Regions from separate parts of the Streptomyces sp. NPDC006923 genome, predicted to be linked through region 1. Evidence: riboswitches for the same ligand, from Rfam matches in the RefSeq annotation. Region 1 holds a riboswitch; the other holds the start of a gene.

What was found. Region 1 has a riboswitch for S-adenosylmethionine ahead of ABZ707_RS01515 (aminotransferase class V-fold PLP-dependent enzyme). Riboswitches for the same ligand answer to the same signal wherever they lie in the genome.
Region 2: another riboswitch for S-adenosylmethionine. It lies ahead of thrC (threonine synthase); the one in region 1 lies ahead of ABZ707_RS01515 (aminotransferase class V-fold PLP-dependent enzyme).

Annotation. Positions count from the first base shown of each region.
Region 1 covers NZ_JBEYIF010000001.1:323,997-339,787, reverse strand. Annotated here, with positions in the region: gene ABZ707_RS01550 (Ig-like domain-containing protein) at 1-835, shown strand, start outside; gene ABZ707_RS01545 (hypothetical protein) at 866-1,267, opposite strand; gene ABZ707_RS01540 (heme-copper oxidase subunit III) at 1,465-2,085, shown strand; gene ABZ707_RS01535 (c-type cytochrome) at 2,158-2,967, shown strand; gene ABZ707_RS01530 (Rieske 2Fe-2S domain-containing protein) at 2,964-4,016, shown strand; gene ABZ707_RS01525 (cytochrome bc complex cytochrome b subunit) at 4,013-5,638, shown strand; gene trpD (anthranilate phosphoribosyltransferase) at 5,833-6,900, shown strand; SAM riboswitch class IV at 7,001-7,118, shown strand; gene ABZ707_RS01515 (aminotransferase class V-fold PLP-dependent enzyme) at 7,318-8,721, shown strand; gene ABZ707_RS01510 (Lrp/AsnC ligand binding domain-containing protein) at 8,744-9,025, opposite strand; gene ABZ707_RS01505 (rhomboid family intramembrane serine protease) at 9,022-9,732, opposite strand; gene ABZ707_RS01500 (hypothetical protein) at 9,887-10,129, shown strand; gene ABZ707_RS01495 (NYN domain-containing protein) at 10,165-11,529, shown strand; gene ABZ707_RS01490 (NlpC/P60 family protein) at 11,850-12,872, shown strand; gene ABZ707_RS01485 (NlpC/P60 family protein) at 13,163-14,197, shown strand; gene ABZ707_RS01480 (hypothetical protein) at 14,233-15,477, shown strand; gene ABZ707_RS01475 (glycosyltransferase 87 family protein) at 15,453-15,791, opposite strand, start outside.
Region 2 covers NZ_JBEYIF010000004.1:416,370-432,160, forward strand. Annotated here, with positions in the region: gene groL (chaperonin GroEL) at 1-341, opposite strand, end outside; gene ABZ707_RS10255 (cold-shock protein) at 719-922, opposite strand; gene ABZ707_RS10260 (ubiquitin-like small modifier protein 1) at 1,287-1,562, opposite strand; gene thrC (threonine synthase) at 1,596-2,891, opposite strand; SAM riboswitch class I at 2,907-3,034, opposite strand; gene ABZ707_RS10270 (glucosyl-3-phosphoglycerate synthase) at 3,190-4,149, shown strand; gene ABZ707_RS10275 (hypothetical protein) at 4,182-4,370, shown strand; gene ABZ707_RS10280 (trehalose-6-phosphate synthase) at 4,457-5,869, shown strand; gene otsB (trehalose-phosphatase) at 5,910-6,758, opposite strand; gene ABZ707_RS10290 (DUF3263 domain-containing protein) at 6,849-7,133, opposite strand; gene ABZ707_RS10295 (extracellular solute-binding protein) at 7,146-8,366, opposite strand; gene ABZ707_RS10300 (ROK family protein) at 8,657-9,589, shown strand; gene nagA (N-acetylglucosamine-6-phosphate deacetylase) at 9,589-10,743, shown strand; gene ABZ707_RS10310 (1-phosphofructokinase family hexose kinase) at 10,869-11,819, shown strand; gene ABZ707_RS10315 (class II fructose-bisphosphate aldolase) at 11,874-12,746, shown strand; gene ABZ707_RS10320 (CBM35 domain-containing protein) at 12,747-13,739, opposite strand; gene cdgB (diguanylate cyclase CdgB) at 13,937-15,649, opposite strand.

The DNA of each region.
Region 1 (15,791 bases):
GGAGGTCGAATTCGGCCCTGAGGCGGGCGAGTACGGCGTGGGACAGCCCATCACCGCCACACTCAGCGAGCCGGTCAAGTCAAAGGCGGCCAGGGACGTCGTCGAACGCGCCCTCAAGGTCCGCTCCACCCCCTCGGCGGAGGGCGGTGCCTGGTACTGGGTGGACGACACCGAGCTGCACTACCGCCCCAAGGAGTACTGGCCCGCCAACTCGGTCATCACGGCGACCAGCAACCTCGACGGCGTGCGGGTGAGCAACAAGCTGTACGGCGCCGCCACCAAGCCGCTCAAGCTGGAGATCGGCGACCGGGTCGAGGCCATCGTCGACGCCAGCTCGCACTACATGACGGTCCTCGTCAACGGGGAAGAGATCAACAACATCCCCATCACCACGGGCAAGCCCGGCTTCTCCACCCGCAACGGCGTCAAGGTCGTGCTGGGCCAGGAGTACTACGTACAGATGCGCGGCACCAGCGTCGGCATCGGCGGCAGTGAGGGCTACAACCTGCCCGTCTACTACGCGACCCGCGTCACCTGGAGTGGTGAATACGTCCACGCCGCGCCGTGGTCCGTCGGCTCGCAGGGTGTCGCCAACGTCAGCCACGGCTGCGTCGGTATGTCCACCGCCAACGCGGCCTGGTTCTTCGAGACGTTCCGCCAGGGCGACCTCGTCGAGGTCATCAACAGCGCGGGCGACTACATGGAGGACTTCGGCAACGGCTTCGGCGACTGGAACGTGGACTGGGAGGACTGGCGCGAGGGCAGCGTCCTCCAGGCCGGGACCAGGGAGGGCAGCAGCCCCGCCGACTACGCGCGGCTGCGTCCCTCGATCTGATCCCGGTCCCGACCGCTTCGCGGACGCCTCTCAGGCGCCCACGGCGAGCCTGCCGCGCAACAGAGCGGCCAGGGCGTCCGCGAAGCCGACCGGCTCGACCGGCAGCGTCACCGCGGCGTCCGCCCGGCTCCAGGTGGCCAGCCAGGCGTCCTGCGGACGGCCGATCAGCAGCAGCACCGGCGGGCAGTGGAAGACCTCGTCCTTGATCTGCCGGCAGACGCCCATACCGCCCGCAGGGACGGTCTCACCGTCCAGCACACAGACGTCGACGCCCCCCGCGTCCAGCGCCTTCAGCACCGCGGGCAGGGTCGCGCACTCCAGGAACTCGACCGGCGGCACGTCCCCGGCCGGCCGGCGTCCCGCCGCCAGCCGTACCTGCTCGCGGGTGTTCGCGTCGTCGCTGTAGACCAGCACCGTGGCGGTCGGCTGCATTGTTCCTCCGTGACATCAGTGTCTGCGAGGGCTTCAGGGCTCCATTGCCGTGAACCGATGCGGCGGATGCTACTCCGTCGGACCGCGTGTCAGCACGGGTAATGACGTCCCTTCGCTGGGCCGTTCGGGCAGGGCACACACCATGGACACACCGAACGGCACCCCCCGGAGTGAGGGCGGGATAAGCGACCGACATAATGTCGGTCGTGGCGACAGCAACGACAGTAGAAACCGGGCACGCGCACCCGTCGGTCAATCGGCCGAACCTCACCAGCGTCGGAACGATCATTTGGCTGAGTTCCGAGCTGATGTTCTTCGCGGCCCTCTTCGCGATGTACTTCACCCTGCGATCGGTGATGGGTGCGGCCCACTGGAAGGAAGTGGCTTCGCACCTGAACGTCCCGTTCTCGGCGACGAACACCACCATCCTGGTGCTCTCCTCCCTCACCTGCCAGCTCGGCGTCTTCGCCGCCGAGCGGGGTGACGTGAAGAAGCTCCGGACCTGGTTCATGGTCACGTTCGTGATGGGTGCGATCTTCATCGGCGGTCAGATCTTCGAGTACACGGAGCTGGTCAAGGAGGACGGCCTCTCGCTCTCCTCCGACCCGTACGGCTCCGTGTTCTATCTGACCACCGGCTTCCACGGTCTGCACGTGACAGGGGGTCTGATCGCGTTCCTGTTCGTTCTCGGCAGGACGTACGCGGCCAAGAGATTCACTCACGAGCAGGCGACCGCCGCCATCGTCGTGTCCTACTACTGGCACTTCGTCGATGTCGTCTGGATCGGCCTTTTCGCCACGATCTACTTGATCAAGTAGCCCGGGCACCGCGCCCGACGCGCACACAGTCCAGAAGCACCGACGCAGAAGATCCTGACACCGGGGTAATCCGTGAAAAAGCTCTCCGCACGACGACGCCATCCGCTGGCGGCGGTCGTCGTCCTACTCTTCGCGCTGGCGGCCACAGGGGGGCTGTACGCCGCGTTCGCGCCCGCGGGCAAGGCGCAGGCCGACGAGACCGCCCAGTCCCTCGCCATCGAGGAGGGCAAGAAGATCTACTCCGTCGGCTGCGCGAGCTGCCACGGAGCCGGCGGTCAGGGCTCCTCTGACGGCCCGAGCCTGGTCGGCGTCGGCTCCGCCGCCGTGGACTTCCAGGTCGGCACCGGCCGTATGCCCGCCCAGCAGCCCGGCGCCCAGGTGCCGAAGAAGAAGGTCATCTACTCGCAGAAGGAGATCGACCAGCTCGCCGCATACATCGCTTCTCTCGGCGCCGGCCCGATCGTGCCGACCAAGGAGCAGTACAACCCCGAGGGTGCGGACATCGCCAAGGGCGGCGATCTGTTCCGTACTAACTGCACCCAGTGCCACAACTTCACCGGCGAGGGTGGTGCGCTGACCCACGGCAAGAACGCGCCCAGCCTTGAGGGTGTGGATCCGAAGCACATCTACGAGGCCATGCAGACCGGCCCGCAGAACATGCCGTCCTTCCCGGACTCCACCATGCCGGAGCAGCAGAAGAAGGAAATCATCGCCTACGTCAAGGCGGTGAACGGCGACGAGACGGAGAGCCCCGGCGGTCTCAGCCTCGGCGGACTCGGTCCCGTCAGCGAGGGTCTGTTCGCCTGGATCTTCGGTCTGGGTGCTTTGATCGCAGTTGCCATCTGGGTCGCGGCCCACACCGCTAAGGCCAAGAAGTCATGAGTAGCCAAGAGATTCCAGAAGAGACCCTGCCGAGCGAGCAGGGAGCCGCGCACGGCGCGGTGGCCCACGCGGACGACCCGTTCGCCGACCCGGGACTGCCGGCCCACCGGCCGCGCATCCAGGACATCGACGAGCGGGCGGCCAAGCGGTCCGAGCGGGCGGTCGCCTTCCTGTTCCTGCTGTCGATGCTGGCCACTGTCGCCTTCATCGCCTCGTACGTGGCGTTCCCGGTCGACAAGAGCCTCTACATCTGGCCCATCGGCCACGTCAGCATCCTGCACTTCTCGCTCGGCATGACGCTGGGCATCGCCCTGTTCTGCATCGGCGCCGGCGCGGTCCACTGGGCCCGCACGCTGATGTCGGACGTCGAGACGGCGGACGACCGCCATCCGATCGAGGCGGCGCCCGAGGTCAGGGCGAAGGTCCTGGCGGACTTCGCGGCCGGTGCCGCGGAGTCGGGCTTCGGCCGGCGCAAGCTGCTCCGCACCACGATGTTCGGCGCGCTCGCGCTGGTGCCGCTCTCCGGTGTGGTCCTCCTGCGCGACCTGGGCCCGCTGCCCGAGAAGAAGCTCCGCACCACGATGTGGAAAAAGGGCAAGCAGCTCATCAACATGAACACCAATGAGCCGCTGCGTCCCGAGGACGTCGTCGTGGGCTCGCTGACCTTCGCCATGCCCGAGGGGCTGCACGAGGACAGCGAGGACTTCCAGAAGCAGATCGCCAAGGCGGCCCTGATGATCGTCCGGATCCAGCCGGACGAGATCAAGGACAAGCGCGAGCTGGAGTGGTCCCACCAGGGGATCGTGGCCTACTCGAAGATCTGCACCCATGTCGGCTGCCCGATCAGCCTGTACGAGCAGCAGACGCACCACGTGCTCTGCCCGTGCCACCAGTCCACCTTCGACCTCTCCGACGGCGCCCGAGTCATCTTCGGCCCGGCCGGTCACGCTCTTCCGCAGCTTCGGATCGGTGTGAACGCTGAGGGCAACCTCGAAGCGCTCGGCGACTTCGACGAGCCCGTCGGCCCTGCCTTCTGGGAGCGCGGATGAGTACCGCTGACGACAAGAACCGCAAGGCGCCCGCCGGTGAGCGGGTCGCCGACTGGGCGGACGGCCGGCTGGGGATCTACGGCCTGGCCAAGGCCAATATGCGGAAGATCTTTCCGGACCACTGGTCCTTCATGCTCGGTGAGATCTCGCTCTACAGCTTCATCATCATCATCCTCACGGGTGTCTATCTGACGCTGTTCTTCCACCCCTCGATGAACGAGGTGGTGTACCACGGCGGTTACGTCCCGCTCCAGGGCGTGCGGATGTCGGAGGCGTTCTCCTCGACACTGGACATCAGCTTCGACGTCCGCGGTGGTCTGCTGATCCGGCAGATCCACCACTGGGGCGCGCTGATCTTCGTCGCGGCGATGCTCGTGCACATGATGCGCGTGTTCTTCACGGGCGCGTTCCGGAAGCCGCGCGAGATCAACTGGCTGTTCGGCTTCGGGCTTCTGGTCCTGGGCATGTTCACCGGGTTCACCGGCTACTCGCTCCCGGACGACCTGCTGTCCGGTACCGGTGTCCGCTTCATGCAGGGCGCGATCCTGTCCGTGCCGATCGTCGGTACGTACCTGTCGATGTTCCTGTTCGGCGGGGAGTTCCCCGGCGGCGACTTCGTGGCCCGGTTCTACTCGATCCACATCCTGCTGCTGCCGGGCATCATGCTCGGCCTGCTCGTGGGCCATCTGATCCTGGTCTTCTACCACAAGCACACGCAGTTCGCGGGTCCCGGCCGCACGAACAAGAACGTCGTGGGCATGCCGCTGCTGCCCATCTACATGGCGAAGGCCGGCGGCTTCTTCTTCCTGGTCTTCGGTGTCATCTCGATCGTCGCGGCCATCGCCACGATCAACCCGATCTGGGCGATCGGCCCGTACCGCCCGGACCAGGTGTCCACCGGTGCTCAGCCCGACTGGTACATGGGCTTCTCCGAGGGCCTGATCCGCTTCATGCCCGGCTGGGAGATCAACGCGTGGGGTCACACCCTTGTCCTGGGTGTCTTCATCCCGCTGATCATCTTCCCGCTGGTGCTGGTGGCGATCGCGGTCTATCCGTTCATCGAGTCCTGGGTCACCGGGGACAAGCGCGAGCACCACATCCTGGACCGCCCGCGCAATGTGCCGACCAGGACCGCCTTCGGCGTCGCCTGGCTGACCTGGTACTTCGTCCTGCTGGTCGGCGGCGGCAACGACATCTGGGCGACGCACTTCCATCTGTCGATCAACGCGATCACCTGGTTCGTCCGGATCGCCTTCTTCGTCGGACCGGTCGTGGCGTTCGTCGTCACCAAGCGGATCTGCCTGGGGCTCCAGCGGCGTGACGCGGAGAAGGTGCTGCACGGCCGCGAGTCCGGCATCATCAAGCGGCTGCCGCACGGTGAGTTCATCGAGGTCCACACGCCGCTCGACCAGAGCGCCCTGCACACGCTCACCGCCCACGAGCAGTACCAGCCGGCCGAGATCGGCCCGACGGTCGACGAGAACGGTGTCGAGCGCAAGGTGACGGCCGGTGAGAAGCTCAAGGCCAAGCTGAGCAAGAACTACTACGGCGAGGGAAACCAGATTCCCAAGCCCACCGCCGAGGAGTACAAGGAGATCACCAGCGGCCACGGCCACCACTGATCCCACCGGCCTCCAGAGGTCGCCACCACCGAGGGCCCCGGCCCGGTTCCCGCGAGGGACCGGCCGGGGCCCTCGGCGTGACACGGCCCTGTCCGCAGTACGGGCACCCGCTCTCGGGGCCCCGGGCGCGCCGATAGGCTTGCGCGCAGGCCCTTGCGGGGCCGGACACCGTCCACAGACACCCAGGAGCGAGCATGAGCGCTGTTACCCCCGTCGGAGGCGACACCGTGGCGGCCCGCACCTGGCCGGGCTTGCTGAACCCGCTGCTGCGCGGTGAGAACCTGACCACGGACGACGCCGCCTGGGCGATGAACAGCATCATGAGCGGCGAGGCCACCGATGTGCAGATCGCCGGCTTCGCCGTCGCGCTGCGGGCGAAGGGCGAGACCGTCGAGGAGGTCTCCGGGCTGGTACGCGCCATGTACACGCACGCCAACACCATCGAGGTGCCGGGCCGCACCGTCGACATCGTCGGCACCGGCGGCGATCTCGCCAAGACCGTGAACATCTCCACGATGTCCGCGATCGTCGTGGCCGGCACCGGGGCCAAGGTCGTCAAGCACGGCAACCGCGCGTCCTCGTCGGCGAGCGGCGCCTCGGACGTACTGGAGCGGCTCGGCGTCAACCTGGAGCTGACCCCGCGCCGGGTCGTCGAGGTCGCCGAGGAGGCGGGGATCACCTTCTGCTTCGCCGTGAAGTTCCATCCCGCGCTGCGCTACGCGGCCAAGGCCCGCAGGGAACTCGGCGCGCAGACCACCTTCAACATCCTCGGCCCGCTCACCAACCCGGCCAGGGTCCGGGCGCAGGCCGTCGGCGTGGCGGATCTGCGGATGGCGCCGATCGTGGCGGGTGTGCTCGCCGACCGGGGCAACTCCTCGCTGGTCTTCCGCGGCGACGACGGCCTCGACGAGCTGACCACCACCGCCCCCTCGCGGGTCTGGACGGTACGGGACGGAAAGGTGACCGAGGGGGCGTTCGACCCGCGCGACGTGGGTCTGGAACTGGTACCGGTCGAAGCGCTGCGCGGCGGAGACCCGGCGTACAACGCGGAGGTGGCCCGTCGGCTGCTGGCCGGCGAGACCGGCCCCGTACGGGACGCCGTACTGCTCAACGCGGCGGCGGCGCTGGTGGCCCTGGACCAGACGGGGGACCCGCTGGACCTCCAGCTCGCGGCGGGGATCGCACGGGCGGCGGAGGCGATCGACTCGGGCGCCGCCGCTCGAACGCTGGAACGCTGGGTATCGGCGAGCAACGCGGTCTGAAGCCCGAAACCCACACCTGCACCCCGCCGGACGGCGACCCGTCCCGCATCGCGGACGCCACCTTGGGCCGCTCCCTCCGCTGTGCCATAATTTCGCCCAAGGTCATGAGTGACAGCGATTTAGGCCCCGGCTCGCTGTCCGGCAACCCTCCGTCCGTGGCGGGGTGCCCCGGGTGAAGACCAGGCCGTAGGCAGCGAGGTCTGCGGCAAGCGCGGACCCCTGCCACCTTTGGGGTCCTGGTCCTCAAGGGAGCAGTCTCGTGAGCAAGCGAATGCGCTAGGGCTTTCCGGCCCCCTCTTCAGCACACCTCCGCACGGTCACTCCGTGTGTCGAGGCATTCACCGCGTCTGTGGCCGTTTTGTCGTGCCGTCGCGCGGGTCCTTGAAGCCGCTCCGTCTTGTCCTGGGAGATATCGCCATGTCCGCGTACCCGAATGCCACCGCCACGACGACCCCGTCCGACGACCCCGCCTGTGCCACCCCGCTGCCGGTGCTCGGACGCGACGTCACCGTCCCGCTCGTGACCGGCGGGGAGGTCACGTACGCCGCGCTGGACTACGCCGCCAGCGCTCCGGCCCTTCAGCGGGTGTGGGACGACGTCGCCGCCTACGCCCCGTACTACGGCAGCGTGCACCGGGGCGCCGGCTATCTGTCGCAGCTCTCCACGGACCTCTTCGAGAACAGCCGCCGTACGGTCGCCGAGTTCCTCGGCTGCCGCGCCGACGACCAGGTCGTCTTCACCCGGTCGACCACCGACTCGCTGAATCTGCTGGCGTCCGTCGTGCCCGACGGCTGCGAGGTGTTCGTCTTCGAGACGGAGCACCATGCCTCGCTGCTGCCCTGGCGCGACGCCCGGGTGACCTATCTGAACGCTCCCCGTACGCACGCCGAGGCCGTCGCCGCGCTGGAAGGCGCGCTGGCCGGCCGGGACGCCGGGGGACCGGCGCTGGTCTGTGTCACCGGTGCCTCCAATGTGACCGGGGAGCTGTGGCCGGTACGGGAGCTGGCGGCGGTGGCGCACTCCCATGGCGCCCGTATCGTCCTCGACGCCGCCCAGCTCGCCCCGCACCACCCGGTGGACATCACCGAGCTGGACGTCGACTGGGTGGCCTTCTCCGGGCACAAGCTGTACGCGCCGTTCGGCTCCGGGGTGCTCGCGGGCCGTGCCGACTGGCTGCGGGCGGCGGAGCCGTATCTGGCCGGCGGTGGCGCGAGCCGCGCGGTGACCCGGCGTTCGGACGGCGGGGTGGACGTCGACTGGCACACCACGGCCGCCCGTCATGAGGCCGGTTCGCCCAATGTGATCGGGGTGTACGCGATCGCCTCCGCCTGCAAGGCGCTGACCGAGGCGGGCTTCGGCCCGCTGGCCGCGCGCGAGCAGCGGCTCGTCGGGCTGGTGCGGGCGGGCCTGGCCGAGGTGCCCGGCGTCAGGGTGCTGTCGCTGTTCGGCGACGACGCTCCGCGGGTCGGCGTGCTGTCGTTCGTGGTCGACGGCTGGAACAGCTCGCATTTCGCCGCCGCACTGTCGGCGGAGTACGGCATCGGCGTCCGGGACGGTCTCTTCTGCGCCCATCCGCTGGTGCGGACCCTGCTGGACAGCGACCCGCAGGAGCCCGGGGAGTGCGGCGCCCCGGAGGCCGCGCCGGGTGAGCGCTCGCTCAACGCCATCCGTGTCAGCTTCGGCGCCGGGACGCCGGACGAGCACGTGGAGCGGTTCGTCCGGGCGGTCGGCGAGCTGGTGCGCGAGGGCGCCCGGTGGAACTACCGCACGGAGGACGGCCGCTGCGTCCCGGACCGGGACGGCGTGGCCGCCGCCGCGTAGCCGGAGGCCCGGAGAAGCGGCCTTACGCGTCGAGACCGATGGCGAAGGCCGCTTCGAGGTCGTGCTGGGAGTACGTACGGAACGCCACATGGGTGTCGGTGGCCTCGACGCCCTCGATCTTGCTGATGCTGCCGGGGATCACATCCGCCAGATCGTCGTGCCTGGACACCCGCACCATCGCGATCAGGTCGTAGGTGCCGGTGACCGAGAAGACCTCGCTGACGCTGTCCAGGGCGGCGATCGACTCCGCGATCTCGGGGATCCGGTCCACGCTGGTCTTGATGAGCACGATCGCGGTGATCACGGTTGGCGTTCTCCCTCGGTGGCCGCGGTTTTGCCTTTCATTCTATCGGTACGCCAGTAGCGCGCCGAGGCGTAGAGGAGGCCGGTCCCGAAGCCCACCACATGCGCGAGATAGGCGACCCCGGGGCCCGGGCCCGCGCTCCGCGCCGCCAGCCACTGGAGCACGAACCAGAAGATCAGCACGATCCAGGCGGGAAAGCGCAGCGGCAGAAAGAGCAGGAACGGGAAGAGGCTGGTGACGCGCGCTCGGGGGAAGAGGTAGAGAAAGGCGCCGAGCACCCCCGAGATCGCTCCCGAGGCCCCCACCAGGGTGTGGTCGGAGGCGGCGTTCACGGCGGCGTAGGCGACGAGCGCGAGATAGCCGACGACGAGATAGAAGAGCGTGAACTGCACCCGGCCCATGCGTTCCTCGGCCATCGCGCCGAACACGAACAGATAGAGCATGTTCCCCAGCAGATGCAGCCAGTTGCCATGCACGAACAGCGCGGTCAGAGGGGTGAGAAGGGGGTGGGGGGAGCCCCGCATCAGCTCGCTCGGGATGACACCCCACCGTTCGAAATAGGCGCTCTGCGCGGCGAGCAGCGCGTCGCCGCGCCCGTATCCCGGGTTGAACCCGGACACCGGACTGACCAGGAAGGCCAGACAGCAGAGGCCGATCAGTCCGTAGGTCACCACCGGCCCGCCGGCCGCCGTCCGCCAATTGATCACGGACAGAGCATGGCGTACCGGGAGTGAATGGCACAGAGTGCCTCGCCGCTCCCGGGGATACCCGCTAGGCCGTAGGGTTACGGGGAGTACATCCGCCAGTTCGACGGCGCACCGCGGGAAACCGCACAAGGGACGACGAGAAGAGGACGGCACGATGACAACGGTCCCCCCGCCGACGGCCACCACCCGGTGGCGCTGCACTCTGTGCGGCAATCTCACGCGCTTCGATGTGACACGGTCGTCGAAGGTCGTCGAGTACGTCCATCTGGACCTGGCCGGGGAGCCCGAGGTCGAGGAGCGCGAGGTGGTCAGTGAGACCATCGACTCGGTGCGCTGCCGATGGTGCAATGCGGTGGACCAGATCGAACTGGTGGACAGGCCGGGCGCCGGTTCCTGAGGGAGCCGCCCGAAAGGGTAGTGGGGTGACGGATCGTGGAGCAGCCCGCGAGTGGTGCTGAGCCGGCCGGCGCGGTCGGCGGTGGCGCCGCCGAGGCGCTCGACCGTCCGCTCCCGGACGGGGTGCGGCACCGGGTCATCGCGCTGGTGTCGGACGCCTTCGGCGGTCTGACCGTCACCGAACTCCCCGTGCAGCTCCGGCAGTACGCCCGGTTCGCCCCGAACCGGCGGGCGAAGTTCGCGGGCAACGCGATGGCGGCCGCCCTGGAGAGCGATCCGCTGTTCCGGCAGCGGATCGGCGAGCGGATCGGCCAGTCCCAGCCCGAGCTGGCCGCCGCCCTGGAGTCGGGATCGCCGCCCGCGGCGGCCGACCCGGTCGATGTGGCCGCCGCCGCGTATGTGCTGCGTCCCCCCGGATGGGTGAAGTTGGTGGCCGCCGCGGGGGAGGAGGCCCAGCGGGCGGACGCCGAGCGCGCCGACGAGGAGACCCGTCGTGAGCTGGAGCGGCTGCGCGAGGAGCTGGCCGCCGCCAGGGCCCAGACGAAGAGCGAGACCGACCGGCTGCGCGCCGAGCTGGAGGCGGCCCGCAAGGAGACGGAATCGCTGCACCGCAAACTGCGCAGCGCCCAGAGCGACATAAAACGGGGCGAGGCCGCCCTGCGCCGTACGAACGCGGAGACCGAGGCGCTCAGGGCCGACGCCGCCGCTCAGGTGTCGGCCGCCGAGAGCGAGACGCGCCGGATCAAGGCCCGGCTGGGTGAGGCGGAGTCGGCGGTCGAGGCGAGCCGCAGGGCCGCCCGCGAGGGGCGCTCCGTGGAGGACATGCGGCTGCGGCTGCTGCTGGACACGGTGCTTGAGTCGGCCCAGGGGCTGCGGCGCGAGCTGGCCCTGCCGCCCGCCGCCGCCCGGCCCGCCGACACGGTCGACGCGGTCGAGCCCGGCCGGATGTCCCCGAAGGACGTGGCGGCCCGCGCGCTCTCGGAGACCGATCCCGCGCTGCTCGACCAGCTTCTCGCGCTGCCGCAGGCGCATCTGATCGTGGACGGCTACAACGTCACCAAGACCGGCTATCCCACGATGCCGCTGGAGAAGCAGCGGCTGCGGCTGCTGGGCGGGCTCGCCATGCTCGCGGCGCAGACGGGCGCCGAGATGACCTGTGTGTTCGACGGCGCGGAGCTGGCGGCGCCGGTGCTGCTCGCCCCGCCGCGCGGTGTGCGGGTGCTGTTCTCCAAGGCGGGAGTGACCGCCGACGAGTTGATCCGTCAGCTCGTCAGGGCGGAGCCACCGGGCCGGCCGCTGGTGGTGGTCTCCACCGACCGCGAGGTCGCGGACGGAGTGGCGAAAGCCGGAGCACGCCCGGTCGCGTCCGCTTTGCTGTTGAAGAGGCTTTCGCGCGTCTAGTCAACTCTTGTGTGCAATGACCGAATTGACTGCCTCGCGGGGCAGCGCAGTGTCGAGTGTCCGTCACTGGTCGTGCGGCGAACGTAAATTATGTGTCACCTGACAGGGAATTTTCTCGCGAGGATTTGAACTGATCACAAGAAGGTCACTAAGGTCAGGCCTCGAACCTTCGCGCGGTTGATCACCCATCCGGGGTGGCAGCGAAGGAACCGCCGATTTCACGTGGTTCAGCCCAGTTCGCGGGGGAGCTGAACATGTGGAGCCTGGGCTTCCGTCCCCACTGGCCCGGTAGGCGGCTGAGGAAGAAGGAGCTCGCCTTCGTGGCGTCCCACCGTCGTCCCAAGCAGCCGAGCCGTGCCCGTGTGACCGTGCTCACCGCGACCGCCGCCGCTGCCGTCGCCCTGACGTCCCAGGCCGCTCACGCCGACCCGAAGCCGAGCAAGAGCGATGTCAAGGAGAAGGTCGACAAGCTCTACGAGGACGCGGAGAAGGCCACCGAGAAGTTCAACGGTGCCAAGGAGGAGCAGGGCAAGCTGGAGAAGCAGGTCGACGCCCTCCAGGACAAGGTCGCCCGTGGCCAGGACGAGCTCAACGAGCTGCGTGACGGCCTCGGTTCGATGGCCAGCGCCCAGTACCGCACCGGCGGTATCGACCCCGCCGTCCAGCTCTTCCTCTCCTCGGACCCGGACAGCTACCTGGCGAAGGCGTCCACGCTGGACCAGGTGAGCGCCAAGCAGGCCGAGACGCTCCAGCAGATCCAGGCGAAGCAGCGGTCCCTCGCGCAGGAGCGCCAGGAGGCCCAGGAGAAGGTCAAGGACCTCGCCGACACCCGCAAGGAACTCGGCAAGAAGAAGGACGAGGTCAAGGCCAAGCTCGCCGCCGCGCAGAAGCTGCTCAACACGCTCACCGCGCAGGAGCGTGCCGCGCTCGCCGACGACGAGTCCCGCGCCAGCCGCGCCACTTCCCGCGCGGACCTCGGCAACGCCGTGCCCGCCTCGCAGCGTGCCTCCGCCGCCTTCGCCGCCGCCCAGAGCAAGATCGGCACGCCGTACGTCTACGGCGCCAGCGGCCCCAGCTCCTTCGACTGCTCCGGGCTCACCTCCTGGGCGTACGCCCAGGCCGGGGTCTCCATACCCCGTACCTCCGAGGCCCAGGCCAACGCCGGTACGCGCCTGTCCCAGAGCCAGCTCCAGCAGGGGGACCTGGTCATCTTCTACGGCGACTACCACCACGTCGGCTTCTACGCGGGCAACGGCCAGGTGCTGCACGCCCCCAAGCCGGGTGCCGTCGTGCGCTACGAGGCGATCGGCAACATGCCCTTCCAGTTCGGTGTGCGTATCTGAGGTACCTGAGGTATCTGAGGTACCTGAGGTATCCGAGGTATCTGACACACAACCAATCACACGCCGCTGACACCGCCCATTCGGGCGAATTACAGCAGCTCTCGCTGACACCGCGCCCCGCCGATGACCTGTGGTCAACGGCGGGGCGTCACTGTGTGTGCGCGGGGTGGTCGTTGGCCGCTCCGTGATCGTCCGGCTACTGTCTGCTCCGCGCGGCTCCGGCCAGCGGTCCGCCCGTCGGGCGGCAGGAGCCGCGTGTGTGTGTCCAGCGAAAGGGAGTGCGGCTTCCTGTGGTGTCCCATCGCCGCTCCTCACAGTCCGGTCCGGGGCTCGGTGCCCGGGGCAGTACCGTCGTGGCCGTGTCCGCCGCCGCCGCGACCGCGGCGGCTCTGGGAGCCGCCCCGGCCGGCGCCGACCCGCAGCGGACGCCCGAGACGCCCCGGGCCAAGGTCGACCGGCTCTACGAGGAGGCGGAGAAGGCCACCGAGCTGTACAACAGGGCGGGCGAACGGGCACGGCGGCTCCGCTCCCTGGTCGGCCGGGCGCAGGAGCGCGCGGCCCTGGGCCAGGAGCGGGTCAACCGGATGCGAGGGGCGCTCGGTTCGGTCGCGGACGCCCAGTACCGCTCCGGCGGCATCGACCCGGCCTTCGCCCTGCTGCTCTCCTCGGACCCCGACAGCTATCTTGACAAGGCATCCGTCCTGGACCGGGTCGGTGAACGCCAGTCCGGGGTCCTGCGTGAACTCCAGCAGGCCCAGCGGAGACTGGGACAGGAACGTACGGAAGCCGCCCGGGACCTCGCCGAGCTGGAACGCAGCCGGGCCTCCGTCGCCCGCCACAAGCGCACCGTCGAACGCAAACTCGCCGCGGCGCGCGAACTGCTGAACTCCCTGCCCGCCGCCGACCGCGCGTCCTTCGAGCGGGCTTCCCGCTCCGGCCGCGACGCGCCGCTCCCGCTCTTCGGCGGCGTGCCCTCCTCCGCACGGGCCGCCGCGGCGCTGCTCGCGGCCCGGCAGGCCGTCGGCCGGCCCTATGTGTGGGGCGCCAACGGCCCCACGGGCTTCGACTGTTCGGGGCTCACCCAGTGGTCGTACGCCCAGGCCGGCGTGGGGCTGCCGCGCACCTCCCAGGCGCAGCGGTACGCCGGACGGCGCGTCCCGCTCTCCGAGGCGCGCCCCGGCGATCTCGTGGCCTACCGGGACGACGCCAGCCACATCGCGATGTACGCGGGCAACGGACAGGTGATCCACGCGCCGTACCCCGGCGCCTCGGTGCGCTACGACCCGGTCGGCATGATGCCGGTCTCCTCCGTCACCCGCGTCTGACCGGGCCGCCAAGCCCACCCCGTACGATCGGCCGGGTGGCAGGTCAGGGGCGTACCGCGAGAGGACCGCACGGCGGCGCGCGCCGGCGGGCGGCCGTGCTGTGGCTCGCCGCCCTGCTGCTGGCTCCGGCCTGCTCCGCCCCGGCGCACGCCCCGGACGCCGCCACCGGAGCCGTCAGGGCCACCCTGGACCGCTGGGCGGCGGCCGTCCTGGACCGCGACGAGCGCGCGTATCTGGCCGCTGTCGATCCCTCGGCCACCGCGCTGCGCGGCACCGCCCGCGCGGAGTTCGAGAATCTCGCCGAGGTGCCGCTCGGCTCCTGGGGATACCGGATCACCGATGTCGAACGCACCGGCGGCCGGGCCACCGTGCGGGCGGAGCTGCGCTACCGGCTCGACGGCTACGACGGCGCGCCGGTCTCGGCACCGCGCCTGCTGGAGCTGGGCGAGCGGGCCGGCCGCTGGTACGTGACCGGGGACCGGCCGGACCGGGGCGCCGCCCAGCAGCTCTGGGAACAGGGCGCGGTACGGGCCGTACGCGGCGCCCGCGGACTTGTCCTCGGTGTCGGGCAGAGCGACGGGCGGCTGCGCGGCATCGCGGACTCCGCCGACCTCGCCGTGCCCGCCGTCGACGACGCCTGGCCGGGTCCGTGGTCCCGGCGGGTGGTCGTGCTCGTGCCCGGCTCGCTGGAGGCCATGGGCGGGCTGCTGGGAGCGTCGGCGGCCGGTTACCGGGGCATCGCCGCGGTCACCACCGGGGAGACCGGAGGGGCGGGCGCGTCGCCCGCCGACCGGGTCATCGTGAACCCCGACGCGTACGGCGAGCTCGGCGACTTCGGGCGGCGGATCGTCCTCACCCACGAGACCACGCATGTGGCGACCCGCGCGGCGACCTCGGCCGCGACACCCACCTGGCTGTCGGAGGGGTTCGCGGACTGGGTCGCCTACCGCGGCACGGACCGGCCGGCCGGCCGGATCGCGCCCGAACTCCAGCTCGCCGTCCGCCGCGGCGAACCGCCCGCCGCCCTGCCGCCCGACGAGGACTTCGCCTTCGGCGGCGACGCCGGCCGGCTCGCACGGGCGTACGAGGGCGGCTGGCTGGCGTGCGAGCTGATCGCCGCGGACTGGGGCGAGAAGCGGCTGGCCGACTTCTACCGGGCCGTGGGCGCGCACGGCGGGCGCGACGGAGCGGTGGAGGAGGCGATGAACGACGTCCTGTCCACGACCCCGGACGACTTCACCGCGCGGTGGCGGGTCTATCTGAGAGAACGGCTGGCCTGACCCGTGCGCCCGCCCGGTACGCGCGGGACGGCCGCCCCGGCGTCCGCGCTCCCCGGGACAGGCTCCCGCCGGGGCCCGGAGACCGTGTCGCGCCACAGCCGGCGGCAGGCGATCAGTGTCGCGGCGGCCAGCAGGCCGTTGCGTACGAACAGCAGCAGCACGCCCAGCGGATCGCCGTTCACCACCTGCGCGAAGAACAGCGGGAATTCGAGCAGGGTGACCCCCGTCGCGGCCAGGACCAGCACGGCGGGCAGGCCCATACGGCTGGTTCTCGGCAGCACGCAGACGGCGGCCAGGCCGACCAGCCAGAGCAT
Region 2 (15,791 bases), on a different contig from region 1:
GCCATCGGGTTGGCGCCGGCGGCCACGTTGCGCAGGCCCTCGCGGACGAGCGCCTGGGCGAGGACGGTCGCGGTGGTCGTACCGTCACCGGCGACGTCGTCCGTCTTCTTGGCGACTTCCTTGACCAGCTCGGCGCCGATCTTCTCGTACGGGTCCTCGAGCTCGATCTCCTTGGCGATGGACACACCATCGTTGGTGATCGTGGGGGCGCCCCACTTCTTCTCGAGGACGACGTTGCGACCCTTGGGGCCAAGGGTGACCTTGACGGCGTCGGCGAGCTGGTTCATCCCGCGCTCGAGACCGCGCCGTGCCTCCTCGTCGAACGCGATGATCTTGGCCATGTGAAGTGGTCCTCCCGGACAGGGGGTCTCCCCAGGCCGCCAGGCCCAGGGGGCGGGTGGAACGGACCGTACCGGCGCCCGCGACGGACGACCTGAGAGCCGTGCGGTTCCTTGCCCCGCAGGCTCTTCGGGCCTCACCGACCCGGTCCTCAAGCTGTCACTCTCACTTGCAGAGTGCTAATGCCAATGATTAGCACTCGACCCCTGCGAGTGCAAGCTTGTGCTGCCGACACGAGCCCTCGGACGGACAACGCGGGACACGGGACACGGGACGCGGAACACGGGACGAACGCCCGGGAACGCACGAGGGGCCCGCATCCCATCTCTGGGACACGGACCCTTCGGCGTGAGTGCGTCGGTGGCCGATCGCGCCGGAATCAGACGGCGAGCTTGACCATGTCCGCCTGCGGACCCTTCTGGCCCTGCGAGATCTCGAACTCCACTCGCTGACCTTCTTCAAGGGTGCGGTACCCGTCCATCTGGATCGCGCTGTAGTGGACGAAAACATCCGCACCACCGTCGACCGCGATGAAGCCGTACCCCTTCTCCGCGTTGAACCACTTGACGGTGCCCTGAGCCATGCCTAACTCCCCTATTACTGGCCCTTACCGGGGGCCACACTTCGCGTCGGAACGCGTCGACCGCGGCTGAATGTATCTGCCCAACTGCCCTCTGCAACAGGTCAATCGGACGAGAATTCTGGGCATGGCCGAACAGGCATAGCGATGAATTCGCTGCGTTCCAGGGCAAGTCGGGCCGGGCAAAGCGCACGTATAGCGCAAATGTCACCAGGACTTCGGCCCCATGTTGTCGCGTTCTCATATGTGCCGGGCACGGGCGGACGGGGGGCCTTCCCACACTGTATCGCGCTCAACCATTCAGAATGGCCCCCTCCGCTTCTCGCGGAGAGGGCCACTGAGGCACTGCGGGCACGATCCGGCGGACTCAGCCTCCGGCGACGGCGGGGATGATCGAGATGCCCGCGCCCTCGGGGGTGGCGGTCTCCAGGCCCTGCTCGAAACGGACGTCGTCGTCGTTCACGTACACGTTCACAAAGCGGCGCAGCTTGCCCTGGTCGTCCAGGACGCGGGCGGCGATGCCGGGGTGGCTGCTCTCCAGGGACTGGATGACCTCGGAGAGGGTCGCGCCCTCCGCCAGGACCTCGGCCTGACCACCGGTGTACGTGCGGAGAATGGTGGGGATGCGGACCTTGACGCTCATGGTGGGGTGCCTTCCTTCAGTGGTGGGCGGTGCTCAGCGGGCCAGGCCGGCGTCGCGGAACGCGTCGAGGCTCGGGCGGATCGTCGCTGTCGGGCCGGTCGTCGGCGCCACGGCGTCGAGGGTCTTCAGACCGTCACCGGTGTTGAGGACCACGGTGGTCAGGGCCGGGTCGAGGACACCGGCCTCGATCAGCTTCCTGGTCACGCCCACGGTCACGCCGCCGGCCGTCTCCGCGAAGATCCCCTCGGTGCGCGCCAGCAGCTTGATCGCGTCGACGATCTGCTCGTCGTCGACGTCCTCGACGGCGCCCCCGGTGCGCCGGGCGATGTCCAGGACATACGGGCCGTCGGCCGGATTCCCGATCGCCAGGGACTTGGCGATGGTGTTCGGCTTCTGCGGCCGTACGACGTCATGGCCCGCCTTGAAGGCGGTGGACACCGGGGAGCAGCCCTCGGCCTGGGCGCCGAAGATCTTGTACGGGCGGTCCTCGACCAGGCCCAGCTTGATCAGCTCCTGAAGACCCTTGTCGATCTTCGTGAGCTGGGATCCGGAGGCGATCGGGACGACGATCTGGTCGGGCAGGCGCCAGCCGAGCTGCTCGCAGATCTCGTACGCGAGCGTCTTGGAGCCCTCGCCGTAGTACGGGCGGAGGTTGACGTTGACGAAGCCCCAGCCCTCGCCCAGCGGGTCGCCGATCAGCTCGGAACAGAAGCGGTTGACATCGTCGTAGTTTCCCTCGATGCCGACCAGTTCTCCGCCGTAGACGGCGGCCATGACGACCTTGCCCTGCTCCAGGTCGTGCGGGATGAACACGCAGGAGCGGAATCCGGCCCGCGCGGCGGCGGCGCCGACCGCGCCCGCGAGATTGCCGGTGGAGGAGCAGGAGAGGGTGGTGAAGCCGAAGGCGCGGGCGGCCTCGACGGCGATGGCGACGACCCGGTCCTTGAAGGAGTGCGTCGGATTGCCGGAGTCGTCCTTGACGTACAGGCCGCCGGTGACGCCCAGTTCACGGGCGAGATTGTCGGCCTTGACCAGCTTGGTGAAGCCGGGGTTGATGTTCGGCTTGTCGGCCACGTCGGCCGGGACGGGCAGCAGCGGGGCGTAGCGCCAGATGTTGTCCGGGCCCTCCGCGATGCGCTTCTTCAGCTCTTCCGGGGTGCCGCTCGGCAGGTCGTACGCCACTTCGAGCGGCCCGAAACAGCTCGCACAGGCGAAGATGGGGCCGAGGTCGAAACGCTCTCCGCATTCGCGGCACGAGAGTGCGGCGGCGGGGCCGAGATCGACGGATCCGGGGCGGACGTCGGTGGGGTGGACGGTCTGCGCAGACATGGAGGCGAGGCCCTTTCCTCATCTTCCTCACGACGCGTTTCGCCGCGAGACGGAATTGGCACCTTCCCCACCGTGACCTCGCGGTCGGCGGGAGGGTTGCCGGGGCTTCTACGGGCCGTTCCCTCTGCCCCTCTGGATGAGCGCTATGGCGCCGGACCCGGGGTCCGGTGCGTTTTTCCACGGAACGACCCCCGACATGCGACGGCCATTCGTGTTGTTCAAGACTGTAACCGAAGGACCGGACGGTTGAGCTAGTCGTCCGCACCGCGAGATGGATCACTTTCAGGGAGTACCGACCGTGCTGGAAGAGGTGGAACGCTGGCTGACCAGGCGTTCCTGGTCCGTCGCCGACCGTAAGGTCGACCAGCTCCTGGTGGCGAAGGCCACGCGCGGCAGCACGGTGAGCGTGGTGCTGCCGGCCCTCGACGAGGAGGGGACGGTCGGCGAGATCGTCTCCGTGATCCGTCGCGAGCTGATGGAGAAGGCGCCACTCGTCGATGAACTGGTAGTGATCGATTCCGGTTCCGCCGACCGGACGGCCGAGGTCGCGGCGGCGGCCGGCGCGCGGGTGGTGCACCGGGACTCGATCCTGCCGCGGCTGCCCGCGCTGCCCGGCAAGGGCGAGGTGCTGTGGCGCTCGCTGCTGGTGACGAGCGGCGACATCGTGTGCTTCGTCGACGCGGATCTGCGGAACTTCTCGGCGGACTTCGTGTCCGGCACCGTGGGTCCGCTGCTGACCGACCCGGACGTGCAGTTCGTCAAGGCGATGTACGACCGGCCGCTGGGCGGGGAGCCCGGGGGCCCGGCGGGCGGCCAGGGCGGACGGGTGACGGAGCTGGTGGCGCGTCCGCTGCTGAATCTGCACTGGCCCCGGCTCGCCGGTTTCGTTCAGCCGCTGGGCGGCGAGTACGCGGCGCGGCGCTCGCTGCTGGAGCGGCTGCCCTTCCCGGTGGGCTACGGCGTGGAGCTGGGGCTGCTCGTGGACGCCCTGCACACGGTGGGGCTCGACGCGCTGGCCCAGGTCGACGTGGGGGTGCGCGTGCACCGGCACCAGGATGACCGCGCCCTCGGGCGGATGGCCGCGGCGATCTACCGTACGGCTCAGCTACGGCTGTCCCGGGCGCACCTGGTACGGCCGGAGCTGACGCAGTTCGAGCGGGGCGCGGACGGCTTCGTGGCGCGCACGCACGCCGTGGACACGGAGGAGCGCCCGCCGGTGCGGGAGATCGCGGAGTACCCGGCCGGGCGTGCGGCGTAGCCGCCGGCCCTCACGACCTCTCCCTCGTGGGCGTGACATGGCTTCTTGTGGCGCTGGCCATGGCACTGGCGCTGCTGTGTTCCGGGCGGGTGACGGCGGCGGGTTCCGGACGGCCGGACGGCGCCGCCGAGCGGTGGTGGCTGCTCGGCGGGATGGTGGTGGCGCCGGCCGGCGCCGGGGTGGTCGCCCTGGCCGCGGCGCGGAGCCGCCGCCGGGGCTGAGCCGTCACCGGCCGTGCGGCCCGCGTCACCCCCATGGAGTGTCTTCCGTACGTTTGAGCGTTTCCGGGACGGGCTAGGTTCGGCACATGGTCACCCAGCAAGCCGCCCAGGTCCTCGTCGCGTCCAATCGCGGCCCTCTTTCGTACACGCTGCGCGACGACGGCGCGCTGGAGCCGAAGAGGGGCGGCGGCGGGCTGGTGTCCGGTCTGTCCGCCATCGGGCCCGAGACGGACGCGGTCTGGGTGTGCGCGGCGCTCGGGGACGGCGACCGGGAGGCCGTGCGCCGCACGGGCGGCCGGCTGGATCCGGCCGACACGGGCGGGCAGCGCGTCCGCATGCTCGACATCGCGCCGGAGGTCTACGCGGACGCGTACAACGGCGTCGCCAACTCCACGCTGTGGTTTGTGCACCATCTGCTCTACCAGACGCCGCTGGAGCCGTCCTTCGGCCCGGAGTTCCGCGCCCAGTGGGCCTCGTACGAGACCTACAACCGCGCCTTCGCCGAGGCGCTGGCCGACGAGGCGGGCGAGGGCGCGTCGGTCCTGGTGCAGGACTACCACCTGGCGCTGGTGCCGGGGATGCTGCGCGCGCTCCGGCCCGATCTGCGGATCGGGCACTTCTCGCACACGCCGTGGGCGCCGGCCGACTACTTCCGGCTGCTGCCCGACGACATCGCGCGCCAGCTCCTGCGCGGCATCCTGGGCGCGGACCGCGCGGCCTTCCTGACCCGCCGCTGGGCGGACGCCTTCACCGCCTGCTGCACGGCGCTGCTGGGCGGCACGGGGAACACCCGGATCGGCGTGCACGGCCTGGGCGCGGACGCGGACTTCCTGCGCGAGCGCGCGCACCGCCCGGACGTGGACGAGCGCATGGAGTCCCTCCGGGCACAGATCGGCGGCACCGACCGGAAGACCATCGTCCGGGTGGACCGCACGGAGCTGTCCAAAAACATCGTCCGCGGCCTGCTCTCCTACCGCCGGCTGCTGGCCGACCGGCCCGAATGGCGCGAACGCGTCGTCCATGTCGCCTTCGCCTACCCCTCCCGGCAGGATCTGGCGGTCTACCGGGACTACACCGCCGAGGTGCGGCGGCTGGCGGACGAGATCAACGCCGAGTTCGGCACGGAGGGCTGGCTGCCGGTCGTCCTTCATGTGAAGGACGACTTCGCCCGTTCGCTGGCCGCCTACCGGCTGGCGGACGTGGCCCTGGTCAATCCGATCCGCGACGGCATGAATCTGGTCGCCAAGGAGATCCCGGTCGTCTCGGAACACGGCTGTGCGCTGGTGCTGTCGCGGGAGGCGGGCGCGTACGAGGAGCTGGCCGAGGACGCGCTGGTGGTGAACCCGTACGACATCACGGCCACCGCCTCGGCCCTGCACGAGGCGCTCACCATGGAGCCGCACGAGCGGGCGGAGCGCACCAAGCGGCTCGCCGCCGCGGCGACCGCGCTGCCGCCGCAGCGGTGGTTCCTGGACCAGCTCGACGCGCTGCGGGCCTGACGGCCGGGCGGGCGCGGCCGGCCGCGCCCGCCGCACGGCATCAGGCGTCGGCCGCCGCTCGCGCCACGGCCGCGAGGAAGTCCACCACCGCCGCCGGGCCCGGCAGCAGGAGGTCGGCCCGCTCGGCCAGCTCGGGCACTTCCGTGCCGCTGCACACCAGCAGGCCCGGGTGGCCATCCGCGCGCAGGGACTCGACGGCCGCGTACGCGGGAAGGTCTCCCAGGTCGTCGCCCGCGTACAGGACCGTCTCCGCGCCCGTCTCGCGTACGTACTTCGCCAGCGCCACGCCCTTGTCGACCCCGGGCGGGCGCAGTTCCAGGACCATGCGGCCCGGTTCGAGGATCAGGCCGTGGCGGGCGGCCAGTCCGGCGAGCGGCTCGCGCAGCGCGTCGAAGGCGGCCTCCGGGTCCGAGGCGCGGCGGGTGTGGACCGCGACCGCCTGGCCCTTCTCCTCGATCCAGGTGCCGCGCCAGGCGCCGAACCGGTCGAGGAAGCCGGGGAGTTCCGCGCGGACCGCTTCCACACCGGGGTTCGCGGCGGGCGCGTGGACGGTGCCGGTGACGGCGTCCCAGCGCTCCGCGCCGTAGTGGCCGAGGACGACGAGATGCTCCAGGCCCGGCACCCCGGCGAAGCCGCCGTACCGGACCGCGACCCCGGCCGGGCGGCCGGTGATCACCGCGACGGACGCGACCCGCGGCGCCAGGGCGGCCAGCGCCGCGGCGGCGCGCGGGTGGGCGCGGGCCTGCTCGGGGTCGGGGACGATCTCGGCGAGGGTGCCGTCGAAGTCGAGGGCGACGACGGCCTTGCCCGGCCGGGCGAGGAGCGCGGCCAGGCCGTCGGCACCGGCGGCGGTGGCCGGAGTCGGCAGGGGATACGGAGTGCTGCCCATGTCCTCGACCCTATCCGCGGATCCCGGGTCACAATCACGGCCGGCGGAACCCGTGCGCGCGCGGCCCCGGACACGGGCGCACGGCCGCTCTCAGCGGCGCTTCCTGCGCTCGTCCCTGATCCGGCGCAGCCGGTTCACCGTCACCGGATCGTGCGCCAGCGCACGCGGATCGTCCAGCAGCGCGCCCAGGAGCTGGTAGTAGCGGGTCGGCGAGATCCCGAGCCGCTCCCTGACCGCCCGCTCCTTGGCGCCCGGCCCCGGCCAGCCGCGCCGCTCCATGGCGAGGACGGCGCGGTCCCGCTCGGACAGCTCCGCGGGACCGCGTACGTCGTCGGCCTCGGCCGGTTCTCCCGGCTCGGGCGGGTGTGCGGTCATAGGGACGTCACGCTACTCGGCGGCCTCCGCCGACGACGCGTCGCGGGCTATCCGCGCGAGGACATTCGCGGGGCTGGCGCCGGGCTCGACCGCCTCGCCGATGTTCTTCTTGATGCTCTCGCTGACGCTCGCCCAGGTGTTCTTGCCGTACGGGTACAGCTCCGAATTGGGCAGCGCCGCCAGGAACTTGGCCAGGCCCTTGTACTTCGGGTCCGCCGACATCGCGTCGTCCGCGCTGTAGGTGACGGGCAGCAGGTCGTACTGGCCGACGAAGTCCAGGACGTTCTTGTCCTCGTACACGAAGTCCAGGAACTTGCCGATCTCCACGCGGTGCTTGTTCTGCTTGAAGGCCATCATCCAGTCGGCGACGCCCATCGTCGGCATGGGCTTGCCGTCGCTGCTGGGCAGCCGCACCGTACCGACCTTGATGCCCGCCTTCTCGGCGTCCTTCAGCAGCGTCGGGTGGCCGTTGAGCATGCCGACCCGGCCGTCGGTGAACGCCTTGAAGGCGTCGGCGCGGTCCAGCTTCGCGGGGGCGACCGGGCCGGTGAGCTTCGGGTCGACGAGGTTCTTCTTGAGCCACTCGAAGGTCGCGACGTTCTCGGCCGAGTCGATGCTGTACGAGCCGTCCGCGGTGTCGGTGTAGCCGCCCCCGCCGCTCAGCAGCCACATCATGCTCTCGGCCTGGGACTCCTCGGAGCCCAGCGGCAGCGCGAACGGCGTCGGCACGCCTGTCTGCTTGAGGGCCTCGGCGTCGCTCCTGATGTCGTCCCAGTCCTTCGGGGCGCTCAGCCCGGCCTGGTCGAAGAGCTTCTGGTTGTAGAAGAGCAGCCGGGACGAGGCGATGAACGGCAGTCCGTACTGGATCCGGTTGACCTTGCCCGCGTCGGAGAGCTGCGAGAGAAAGTTCGCCTGCGTCGGTATGGAAAGCGTCTCGTCGGCGCTGTAGAGCTTGCCGGCCTTGGCGTAGTCGGCATAGGCACCGATCTGCGCGATGTCGGGCGCGTTGTTCCGCTGCACCATCTCGGCCACATCGCTGTCGACGGTCTTCCACGAGCGGACATCGACATCGATCTTGATACCGGGGTTCTTGGACTCGAACTCCCCGGCCAGCGCGGACCAGTATTTCTCGGAACTGTTGGCCGCGCCGTTGCCGTAATCGGCCGCCACGAGTCTGAGGGTGACGTCCGCGCTGCCTGCCGAGCCGCCACAACCGGCGAGCGCCATCGTCATGCCCAGCGCGGCCGAGGCCGCTGTCACTCCCAGATAGCGCTGCACAGGTCTGCTACCGCCTTTGTTCTTTCATTGCCGCAAGGCCCACGTCGTTTCCCGTGAAACCCCGTTGTGAAACAGCGATTTTCCCTCATCCGGAGGTTTGCGGTCCACGCGGGGTCGGTTTCGCTTCGGCAACGTCTGTCCCCGGCGTAAACCGGCTCACCGGAGGGCGGGCGTTTGTATGGGCGCACAACAATCCCGAACAGTGGACTAGACCTTTCCATGGTCGACGCGCGAGACTGTGTCCCGTGAGACACGTCATCGCCCTGGATGTGGGCGGCACCGGCATGAAAGCCGCCCTGGTCGGGTCGGACGGCGCGCTGCTCCACGAGGCGCGGCGGCCGACCGGCAGAGAGCGGGGCCCCGACGCGGTCGTCGAGACCATCCTCGGTTTCGCCGCCGAGCTGCGCGCGTACGGCACCGAGCACTACGGCGAGAGCGCCGCCGCCGCCGGAGTCGCCGTACCGGGCATCGTCGACGCGGAGCGCGGGACAGCGGTCTACGCCGCCAACCTGGGCTGGCGCGACGTGCCGCTGCGGGACCTGCTCGGTGAGCGGCTCGGCGGTGTACCCGTGGCGCTGGGACACGACGTGCGCACCGGTGGCCTCGCCGAGGGCCGTCTGGGCGCGGGCAAGGGCGCCGAGCGGTTCCTGTTCGTGGCGCTGGGCACCGGGATCGCGGGCGCCATCGGCATCAACGGGGTCATCGAGGCGGGCGCGCACGGTTCGGCGGGCGAGATCGGCCATGTCGTGGTCCGGCCCGACGGCCCGCTCTGCGGCTGCGAGCAGCGCGGCTGCCTGGAGACGCTCGCCTCCGCCGCGGCCGTCACCCGCGCCTGGGCGGCCGCGAGCGGCGACCCGGAGGCGGACGCCGCCGACTGCGCGGAGGCCGTACGGGCCGGCGACCCGGCGGCCGTACGGGTGTGGCGGGACGCGGTCGACGCGCTCGCCGCCGGGCTGGTCACCGCCCTCACCCTGCTGGACCCCCGCACGCTGATCATCGGTGGCGGTCTCGCCGAAGCGGGAGAAACCTTGTTCACACCCCTGCGGGCCGCGGTCGAGGAGCGAGTGACGTTCCAGACGGTGCCCGAGATCGTCCCGGCGGCCCTCGGGGACACCGCCGGATGCCTGGGCGCGGGGCTGCTCGCCTGGGACCTACTCGCCACGGAGGTATCCGCCTGATGGCCGTACGCGCCGAAAGCACCGTTCTCGCCGGCGCCCGGGTGGTGCTGCCCAGCGGGACCGTGGAGGGCGGCCGGGTGATCGTCGAGGGCGGCCGGATCGCGGACGCCGTCCCGGCCGGCGCCGCCACGCTGGATCTGTCGGGGCACTGGGTGGTCCCCGGCTTCGTGGACATGCACAACCACGGCGGCGGCGGTGCCTCCTTCACCTCGGGTTCGGTGGACGAGGTCCTCAAGGGCGTCCGTACGCACCGCGAGCACGGCACCACCACGCTCGTCGCCTCCGCCGTCACCGGCGAGATGGACTTCCTCGCCCAGCGCGCGGGCATCCTCTCCGAACTGGTCGAGCAGGGCGATCTGGCGGGCATCCACTTCGAGGGCCCGTTCATCTCGCCGTGCCGCAAGGGCGCGCACAGCGAGTCCCTGCTGCGCGACCCGGACCCGGCCGAGGTGCGCAAGCTGCTCGACGCGGCGCGCGGCACGGCCAGGATGGTGACGCTCGCCACCGAACTGCCGGGTGGCATCGACTCCGTACGGCTGCTCGTGGAACACGGTGTGATCGCCGCCATCGGGCACACCGACGCCACGTACGAGGAGACCGTCGAGGCCATCGACGCGGGCGCGACCGTCGCCACGCACCTCTTCAACGCGATGCCCCCGCTGGGCCACCGGGCGCCGGGGCCGATCGCCGCGCTGCTGGAGGACGAGCGGGTCACCGTCGAGCTGATCAACGACGGCACGCATCTGCACCCGGCGGCGCTGGAGCTGGCCTTCCACCGCGCGGGCGCGGGCCGGGTCGCCTTCATCACGGACGCGATGGACGCGGCGGGCTTCGGCGACGGGCTGTACCAGCTCGGCCCGCTCGCCGTCGAGGTCAGGGAAGGCGTCGCACGGCTGGTGGAGGGCGGCTCGATCGCCGGCTCCACCCTGACGCTGGACACCGCCTTCCGGCGCGCCGCGACAGTGGACCGGCTGCCGGTCGAGGACATCGTGCGGGCGGTCTCCGCCAACCCGGCGAAGCTGCTCGGCCTGTACGACCGGGTCGGCTCGCTGGAGCCGGGCAAGGACGCGGACCTGGTCGTCCTGGACGCGGACTTCTCGGTCACCGGCGTACTGCGCAAGGGCGAATGGGTGGTTGAGCCCCACCTGGGGTAATTTCACCACAAGAACATACGAGTACGGCGAAGGCGGTCGGCCCGGGGTCTGGGCCAACCGCCTTCTTTTTGGCATGATCGCCCCCGTAATCAGCCGAACAAGCTCGTCCTCCGGGGGTGTGACGGATGATCCTGACGGTCACGCTCAACACCGCGCTGGACATCACCTACCGCGTCCCCGCGCTGGTCCCGGCCACCACGCACCGCGTCGGCGAGGTCATCGAACGGCCCGGCGGGAAGGGCCTGAACGTCGCACGCGTGCTGTCCGCGCTGGGCCACGAGAGTGTGGTGACCGGGTTCGCGGGCGGCCGGACCGGCGACGTACTGCGAGAGCTGCTCGCCGGTTCCGGCGGCGGACCGGGCGCCGCGTCCCCGGGCCCCGTCGACGCGCTCGTCCCGATCGCGGGCGCCACCCGGCGCACGGTCGCCGTCGTGGACCGGACGACCGGCACCACCACCCAGCTCAATGAACCGGGCCCGACCGTCTCGACCGCCGAATGGGCCGCCTTCCTCACCGGTTACGACCGGCTGCTCACCGGCGCCGACGCCGTGGCCCTGTGCGGCAGCCTGCCTCCCGGCATCCATGTCGGCGCGTACGCCGAGCTGATCCGCCGGGCGCGCGGCGCCGGAGTGCCCGTGCTCCTCGACACCGGCGGCGAACCGCTGCGCCGGGGCATCGCCGCCCGGCCCGACCTGGTCAAGCCGAACGCCGTCGAACTCGCCGGGCTCACCGGCGCCCGCGATCCGCTGCCCGCCGCGCTCGACACACGCCGGCGCGGCGCCCACTGCGTCATCGCCTCGCTCGGCGCCGACGGCCTCCTCGCCGTCACCCCGGACGGCGTCTGGCAGGCGGCCCCGCCCGTCGCGGCGCGGGGCAACCCCACGGGCGCGGGCGACTCCGCGGTGGCCGGGCTGCTCTCCGGGCTTGTCGAAGGGCTTGCCTGGCCGGCCCGGCTGACCCGCGCGGTCGCGCTGGCCACGGCGACGGTCCTGGCCCCGGCCGCGGGCGAGTTCGACGCGCGGTCCTACGAAGAGCTGCTGCCGCGCGTCGCGGTGACGGAGCGCCGGACGGCATGAGCGCGGGCCGTACGGCCGGATACCCGTACAGCCGGAAACCTGGGGGACGGACGCATGCCACTGGTCAGCACGGGTGAACTCGTCTCGGCCGCGGTGACCGCGGGACGCGGGCTCGCCGCCTTCAATGTGATCACCCTGGAGCACGCGGAGGCCATCGCCGCCGGCGCCGAGCGGACCGGCGCGCCCGCGGTCCTCCAGGTGTCGGAGAACGCGGTGCGGTTCCACGGCGGCGAGCCCGGTCCCGTCGCCGCGGCCGCGGCGGCCGTCGCCCGCGCCTCCTCCGCGCGGCTCTCGCTCCACCTCGACCATGTCGAGTCGGCGGAGCTGCTGCGGACCGCGCCCGCAACGGGCTTCAGCTCGGTGATGTTCGACGCCTCGAAGCTGCCGTACGCGGAGAATCTGAAGGCCACCGCGGCGGCCGTACGCCACTGCCACGACCACGGCGTCTGGATCGAGGCCGAACTGGGCGCGGTGGGCGGCAAGGCCGGCGCGGGAGGGGACGGACCGTCCCCCGGCGCCCACGCTCCCGGTGTGCGGACGGATCCGGCGGAGGCGCTCGTCTTCGTCGCCGAGACCGGCGTCGACGCGCTGGCCGTCGCGGTGGGCTCCGCGCACGCGATGACCCGGCGCACGGCCGCTCTCGACCACGCGCTGATCAGGGCCCTGCGGGACACCGTCCCTGTACCGCTCGTCCTGCACGGCTCCTCCGGCGTCCCCGACGACGAGATCCGCCGGGCGGTCGCCGCCGGGATGGTCAAGATCAATGTCGGCACGGCGCTCAACTCGGCCTACACCGGAGCCGTGCGGGAGTTCCTGACGGCGCGTCCGTCGACGGTGGACCCGCGGAAATACCTCGTCCCGGCTCGCGAGGCGATGGCCGGGACGGTGGCGGGGTTCCTGCGGGTGATCAGCGGCTCCGGCGAATGATCACGCCTTGGGAGGCGTGACCTCCAGCCAGTCGAGGATGGCATCGCACTGATTGCCCGCCTCGCAGGAGATCTTGATCGTGTTCTTGCCCTGCTGGAGATCGACCGGCGCCCAGGTGGTCTGCCAGTTCTTCTCCCAGTTGGGGTCATTGGAACTGATGAAGTTCTTCAGACCGAGCGGAGAGGAGTTCGCCTTGCCGTTGACGGTCAGCGTGGCGTTGGCGTCCTTGGCCGGGATGGCGTAGCGCACGGACAGCGCGTACCGGCCCGCCTTCTCGATGTCCGCGGTCCAGGTCACCGAGGCACCCGGGGCGTTGAACCCCGACACATACGCCCCGCCGGTGCCCTGGGCGCCCTTGATGTCCGTCGCGAGGACGGCGGGCGGCCCGAGCTTGAGGGTGGCCGCGTCCTGCTTGGGCAGCCGCTCCTCCTTCTCCGGCTTCTGGTCCGTGTCGTCCTGCTGGTCGCCGGGCGCCGCCGACTGGCCGACGGTCGGGCCGTCCGACGGCGCCGCGTCGCCCTGCTCGTCGCCACCGCCGCCGGAGAGCGCCACCGTGATTCCGATCACCACCACGGCGACCACGGCGATGGCACCGATCAGCAGGCCCTTGGTGTTGGGGCCGCTGCCGCGTCCGCCGCCCCGCTGGGCGGGCACCTGACGGGTGGTGGCACCGCCGGGCTGGGTCTCGGGCGTCGCGTAGTTCGCCGGTGGCTGCTGACCGTAGGGAGCCTGGCCGTACTGCTGCTGGCCGTACTGCTGCTGACCGTACGGCGGCTGCTGCGGCGGGACCTGCTGCTGGCCGTACTGGCGCTCGCCGACCGTTCTGACCTGGTTGTACGACGTCCTGGGCACACCGGGCTGCCCGGCCGGGCCGGGGTAGCCGTAGCCGCCCTGGCGTCGCTGACCGGCGCCTGCCGCCTGTCCGTCCTCGTACAGATAGCCGAACGGATCGTCGTCCTCGGGCGTGCTAGCGCCGTTGTTCCCGGCCGTCATCCCTGGTCACTCCTTACCATCTCGCCAGCGTCGCCGACCGGCCGAGCCTACCTCGAATGAGCAAGGCCCCGGACGGGCCTTGACCCATGGGAGCCCACTGTGCGGCCCCTTGGTGAACAACGTGTCGCGCCCGTGTCCCAGCCGTGTCCCGAACACGACAGGTGCGGGCCGATCCACGAAAACCGCCCGGACACCCGTCAACCCGCCCGGCGGTGGACCTTGCTGCGCGAGCGCTTTTCGATGTACATGCGCTGGTCAGCGGATTGCAGTACCTCCTCCACCGACATGCCGCAGCTCGCCCAGCCGATCCCGAAACTCGCGCCGACCCGCACGGCCCGGCCGTCGACCCGGATCGGCGGAATGATCGCGTTCCGCAGCCGGACGGCGAGGTCGGCGGCGTCCGCCGCGCCCAGGCCGTCGGCGAGGACGACGAATTCGTCACCGCCGAGCCGGGCGACGGTGTCCCCGTCCCGTACGCCGGTGGTCAACCGATGCGCGACCTCGATCAGTACGGCGTCACCGGTGTTGTGGCCGAAGCGGTCATTGATCGACTTGAAACCGTCAAGGTCGCAGAAGAGGACCGCGAGGCCCTTGCCGCCGTCGTCGCCCTCCCCGTCCTCGCGGGGCGCGACCATGTGCACATGGTGGTCGAAGGGGCCGCCGTCGGGGCCGAAGCCGCCGCGCGCGACCCGCTCTTCGTAGCCGTCGTATCCGTCATAGCCGTCGTAGGCGTCGTAGGCGTCGTATCCGGGCTCGTACAGGACGGTGCCCTCGTATCCGCCGTACGCCGCGTCCAGGGCCTCGACCGCGGTCTCCCTCGGAGCGTGCGGGCGCGAGCAGAGCCGGGCGCTGAGGCGGGCACGCAGTTCCGCGCTGTTCGGCAGGCCGGTGAGCGAGTCGTGCGAGGCGCGGTGGGCGAGCTGGAGCTCGCGGCTCTTGCGCTCCTCTATGTCCTCGACATGGGTGAGCAGGAAACGCGGGCCGTCCGCCGTGTCCGCGACGACGGAGTTGCGCAGCGAGACCCAGACGTACGAACCGTCCCGGCGGGCCAGCCGCAGCTCGGCGCGGCCGCCCTCGGCGGAGGTGCGGAGCAGGGTCCCGATGTCCTCGGGATGGACCAGATCGGAGAACGAGAGCCGGCGCATCGCGGAGGCCGGGCGGCCCAGCAGCCGGCAGAGCGCGTCATTGGTCCGCAGCAGCCGGCCGTGCTGGTCACCGCCCATCTCGGCGACGGCCATACCGCTCGGCGCGTACTCGAACGCCTGCCGGAAGGATTCCTCGCTGGCCCGCAGCGCCTGCTGTTCGCGCTCCAGCCGGACGAGGGCGCGCTGCATGTTTGCTCGCAGACGAGCGTTGCTGATCGCAATGGCCGCCTGGGACGCGTACATCTGGAGGGCCTCCTGGCCCCAGGGGCCCGGACGGCGCCCGCCGCGCGGCCGGTCGACCGAGATCACCCCGAGGAGTTCGTTCCCGCCCCCCGACGCGTACATCGGGGCGTAGAGACGGTCCTGGGGGTGCCATTCGTCCTCGAACCGGGGCTCGGGGCCCTCGGTGTACCACTGCGGAACGTCGTCCTCCAGCAGGACCCAGCCCTCGGTGTGCGGTATGAACCGCAGCGAACCCCAGCTCTCCCCCATCGCCAGCCGCCGCTCCCAGGAACCGCGGGACCCGACCCGGCCGGTGATCAGGGCTTCCGCGGCGGCGCTGCCGGCGAAGGCGGCGACGACGAGGTCACCGTCGGCCTGGACGACATTGACGCACGCGAGCTGGTAGCCGAGCCCGTCCACGATGCCGTCGGCGACGGTCTGCAGGGTGTCTGCCAGGCTCCGGGCCTTGTTGAGTTCGGCGACGGCCTGATGCAGTTGCCGCAGGGTCGCAAGGCGGACATACGGCTCCGACTCGGTCTCCATTACTCGCTCTCCCCGAGACCTCGACAGCAACTCCAGGAATCTCATCGGCTCTCGTATCGCACTGTCCTCGCCACTGAATCACAGCGAGCTGTGCGGCCGGTACACAGGGTCAACAAATACTGCGCTCTGTGAGTCAAGTCAC